Regions from separate parts of the Rhizobium sp. CG4 genome, predicted to be linked through region 2. Evidence: riboswitches for the same ligand, from Rfam matches in the RefSeq annotation. Region 2 holds a riboswitch; the other holds the start of a gene.
The links. A riboswitch is a leader RNA that binds a small molecule or an ion and turns the genes downstream of it on or off. The one in region 2 is predicted to bind S-adenosylmethionine.
Positions count from the first base shown of each region.

Region 1: linked by a shared signal. The riboswitch ahead of HGO37_RS11355 (O-succinylhomoserine sulfhydrylase) and the one ahead of metA (homoserine O-acetyltransferase MetA) in region 2 are both predicted to bind S-adenosylmethionine.

Region 1 covers NZ_JABAEG010000003.1:232,779-234,980, forward strand. The annotation lists gene HGO37_RS11355 (O-succinylhomoserine sulfhydrylase) at 84-1,268, opposite strand; SAM riboswitch at 1,312-1,390, opposite strand; gene HGO37_RS11360 (2'-deoxycytidine 5'-triphosphate deaminase) at 1,468-2,202, shown strand, end outside.
Region 2 covers NZ_JABAEG010000005.1:142,651-144,852, forward strand. The annotation lists gene HGO37_RS16070 (ABC-F family ATP-binding cassette domain-containing protein) at 1-378, opposite strand, end outside; gene HGO37_RS16075 (thiamine diphosphokinase) at 382-1,035, opposite strand; SAM riboswitch at 1,125-1,201, shown strand; gene metA (homoserine O-acetyltransferase MetA) at 1,302-2,202, shown strand, end outside.

The sequences.
Region 1 (2,202 bases), on a different contig from region 2:
AGTAGATTAAATGCTGAAATAGAAGGTAAATTTAGGGCGAAGTAAAAAGCCGTGCTTGATGGAGAGCACGGCTTCGTTTGGTATCAGGCCGAGACCTTGGACAGCGCCTGGGCGAAGTCATCAACCAGATCGTCAGTGTCTTCAATGCCGCAGGACAGACGCAGCGTACCGCTGGCAATACCCATTTCGACACGGGCTTCATCCGTCAGGTTTTTGTGGGTGGTGGTGCCAGGGTGGGTGATCAGGCTCTTCGCATCGCCGAGATTGTTGGAAATCTTCACGATATCAAGGGCGTTCTGCAGCGCGAAAGCTGCTTCTTTGCCACCCTTCAACTCAAAAGCCACCATGGTCGACCCGCCGGTCATCTGGCGGGCAATGATATCTGCCTGCGGGTGGTCCTTGCGGCCCGGGTAGATAACCTTTGCAACCTGCTTCTGTTCAGCAAGGAAGTCGGCAATGCGGGTAGCATTGGCGGTCTGTTGCTTGACGCGCAGCGCCAATGTTTCCAGTCCCTTCATCATCGTCCATGCATTGAACGGCGACAGGGCAGGGCCGGTATGACGGTAATATTCCTGGAACTCTTCTTCGATCCATTTCTTGTCGGAAAGCACGACACCGCCAAGGCAGCGGCCCTGACCATCAATGTGCTTGGTCGCGGAGTAGACGACGATATGTGCACCCAATTCCAGCGGCTTCTGGAAAAGCGGTGTGGCGAAAACGTTGTCAACAACCACCTTTGCGCCAATCTGGTTGGCCAGCTTGGCAACACCGGCAATATCAACCACTTCCAGGGTCGGGTTGGTCGGGCTTTCCAGGAAGAAAAGTCGGGTGTTGGGGCGGATGGCGCCTTCCCAGTTGGCAAGGTCACGACCGTCGATCAGTGTGCATTCGATGCCGTATTTTGGAGCCAGCGTCTCGACAACCCAGCGGCAGGAGCCGAACAGGGCGCGGGCGGCAACGATATGGTCGCCGGCCTTCAACTGGCACAGGATGGCGGAGGCAACAGCAGCCATGCCCGATGCGGTGGCGCGTGCTTCTTCGGCGCCTTCCAGCAGGCACATGCGTTTTTCGAACATGTCATTGGTAGGGCTGGCGTAACGGGCGTAAATAAAGCCTTCCGTCTCACCCTTGAAGCGAGCCTCGGCGGCTTCTGAATTTTCGTAGACAAAACCCTGTGTCAGGTAGAGTGCTTCTGATGTTTCGCCGAACTGCGAACGCAGGCTTCCGCCGTGAACGAGTTTCGTTGCCGGGCGCCAGTTATTGCTCATGTCCATCACCTTCAAACAAAAAAACCGGCCGCAAAAGCAGACCGGTTTCGAACACCCGGTCTTTTTAGCCACTTATTTAACGTGGCTGCAAGCCGACCGGCCAAATCACCACGGGATAAAATTGGCATACGCCCGTTAACGGCTTGCGTCAATGCCGGTGTTTTGGTTTTGTCGGTTGGAAAAGCAACAGGTGAGTATCATGAAAAGAACGACCGGTATTTTAACGGATGGAGCCATCCGCGGCCTGTTCGAAAGCGGCAATTTGAAAAGCGAGGCAGCACTGGATGCCGACCAGGTTCAGCCTGCCAGCCTTGATCTGCGGCTTGGTGCAATCGCGTATCGTGTGCGTGCCAGCTTCATGCCGGGTCCTGATTGCACAGTCATGTCCAAACTCGAGCGCCTGCGGTTGCACGCTATTGACCTCAGTGACGGTGCCGTTCTGGAAACCGGCTGTGTCTACATCGTGCCCTTGATGGAAACGGTTGATCTGCCCGCCGGAATGTCCGCGTCTGCCAATCCGAAAAGCTCGACTGGCCGCCTGGATATCTTTACCCGGGTCATCACAGATAGCGCGCAGGAGTTCGACAAAATCCCGGCTGGCTACAAGGGCCCGCTTTACCTCGAAATCAGCCCGCGCACGTTCCCGATTGTTGTGCGCCGTGGCTCGCGCCTGTCGCAAATCCGTTTCCGCATCGGCCATGCGCTCCTCAATGAAGCCGAACTTCTGTCACTGCACGCGGCTGAAACCCTGGTTGCCAGTGAAACCCCGAACGTATCCGGCGGCGGCATTGCGCTGTCGATCGATCTAGAAGGTTTTGGCGAGGACCGTCTGATCGGTTATCGCGGCAAACATCACACCTCGGTGGTAGATGTCGACATCAAGGCGCAGCATGATGTGTTTGATTTCTGGGAGCCTCTTTATAACCGTGGCCGC
Region 2 (2,202 bases):
GCGGGCTTCGCCGCCGGAGAGACTATTAGGATTCTCCTGCCCCGTCAGGCCAAGGTGGTTAAGCAGATATGTAACCCGATAAGGATCATCGCCCGGTCCAAGCCCTTCTTCGGCATAGGCCTGTACGGTGTCGTAACCACTAAAATCCGGTGCCTGCTCAAGATAACGGATGGTTGAGGAGGGGTGTCTGAACACCTCGCCGGATTGCGCTTCGACCAGGCCGGCGGCAATTTTCATCAGCGTGGACTTGCCGGAACCATTGCGACCAACGAGGCAGATACGGTCACCCGGTTCCACTTGCAGGTTGGCACCGTTCAGCAGCGGTGTAACGCCAAAGGTCAGCGTGATATCGTCAAGTTTCAAAATGGGAGGCGCCAAGGCTCAGGCTCCAGTCATGTCATAAGGGCGGGCAAGGATGATGGCTCTGCCATTTTTCAGGGAGAAGCGCACCGGACCTTCCGCAACGTTGGAAATTGTGCGGGATGTGCCGAAGGTCAGCGAATAGTCATTCAACGGATAACGGGCGTTCTCGATGTCAAGGCCGTCAAGATCGCTGAAACCGAGAACGGAAAACAGCGAACCGGCGGGTAAGTCGAGTGCTTTCTCGCCACCGGATACCAAGGGGTAGGCCTCTTCTTCACCCGATAGAAGGGTGACATCGTAACCTTTTTCCTTAAGGCTGATGGCATTCAGCATGTGCTGAAAGGCATGGTCGGTTCGGTCGCCACCCAGTGCGCCAATCAGAACGAGGCTTTGGGCACCACGCTCAATCGCCTGCGAGACAGCGATCTCGCCATCTGTTGCGGCCTTGCTTGCGGGAAAGGTGTGACGCTCCACATCCGGCCATTCGGTGAGAAGAGTGGTGTCGGTGGAATCAAAATCTCCCACCCACAATTCCGGTGTCAGCGATAGCGGCTGCGCATGGCGCATGCCATTGTCGGCTGCGATGACGCGTGTTCCGTCTGCGGCTTTGCGCACGCGCTCGGTCACCGACAGGTTGCCGCCCAGCAGAATTGTAAAGCCCGTTTTTTCCATGCCCCGCCAATAGCCCAAATGTTCGCAGAAGGGAACGGCCAGCGCCCGCAAATGCGGCTATATTGATTTTCGCATCATGCGGGATTATGTAATCTCATAGTGGTGATTTGCCGACCGGCTTGCAGCCACTTTAAAGAAGTCGCTAAAGGGTCGAGGAAACGTGGATTTTCCAAGAACCGGTTGCGATTTCGTTGCCGGTTTTTTTGTTTTGTGCGGTTTGTCCGGGCTGTCTGCCTTGGTTACCCGCCGGATGAGAGTGTTCCAATATGCCCATCAAAATACCCGATACGCTGCCTGCTTTTGAAACCCTCATCAATGAGGGTGTGCGGGTGATGACCGAAACGGCGGCTGTTCGTCAGGATATCCGCCCGTTGCAGATCGGGCTTTTGAACCTCATGCCGAACAAGATCAAAACTGAAATCCAGATGGCGCGCCTAGTCGGCGCATCCCCTTTGCAGGTCGAGTTTTCGCTGGTGCGTATTGGCGGACACCGTGCCAAGAACACCTCTGAAGAGCATCTCTTGTCGTTCTATGAGACCTGGGAAGAGGTCAAGCATCGCAAGTTTGACGGTTTCATCATTACCGGCGCACCGGTCGAGACCATTGCTTACGAGGATGTGACCTACTGGGACGAGATGCAGAAGATTTTTGAGTGGACGCAGACCAATGTCCATTCAACCCTGAACGTCTGCTGGGGCGCGATGGCGGCCATCTACCATTTCCATGGCGTGCCAAAACATCCGCTCAAGGAAAAGGCGTTTGGTGTTTATCGTCACCGCAATCTTTGCCCGTCGTCCATCTATCTGAACGGTTTTTCCGACGATTTCCAGGTGCCGGTTTCACGCTGGACCGAGGTCCGTCGCGAGGACATTGAAAAGCACCCCGAGCTTGAAATCCTGATGGAATCGGAGGAGATGGGTGTCTGCCTGGTGCATGAAAAGAAGGGCAACCGTCTCTACATGTTCAACCATGTGGAATATGATTCCACATCGCTTTCCGATGAGTATTTCCGGGATGTGAATGCTGGTATTCCGATCAAGGTGCCGCATAATTACTTTCCGCACAATGATCCTGATATCACCCCGCAAAACCGTTGGCGCAGCCATGCCCATCTGTTTTTCGGCAACTGGATCAATGAAATCTATCAGACGACCTATTACGATCTGA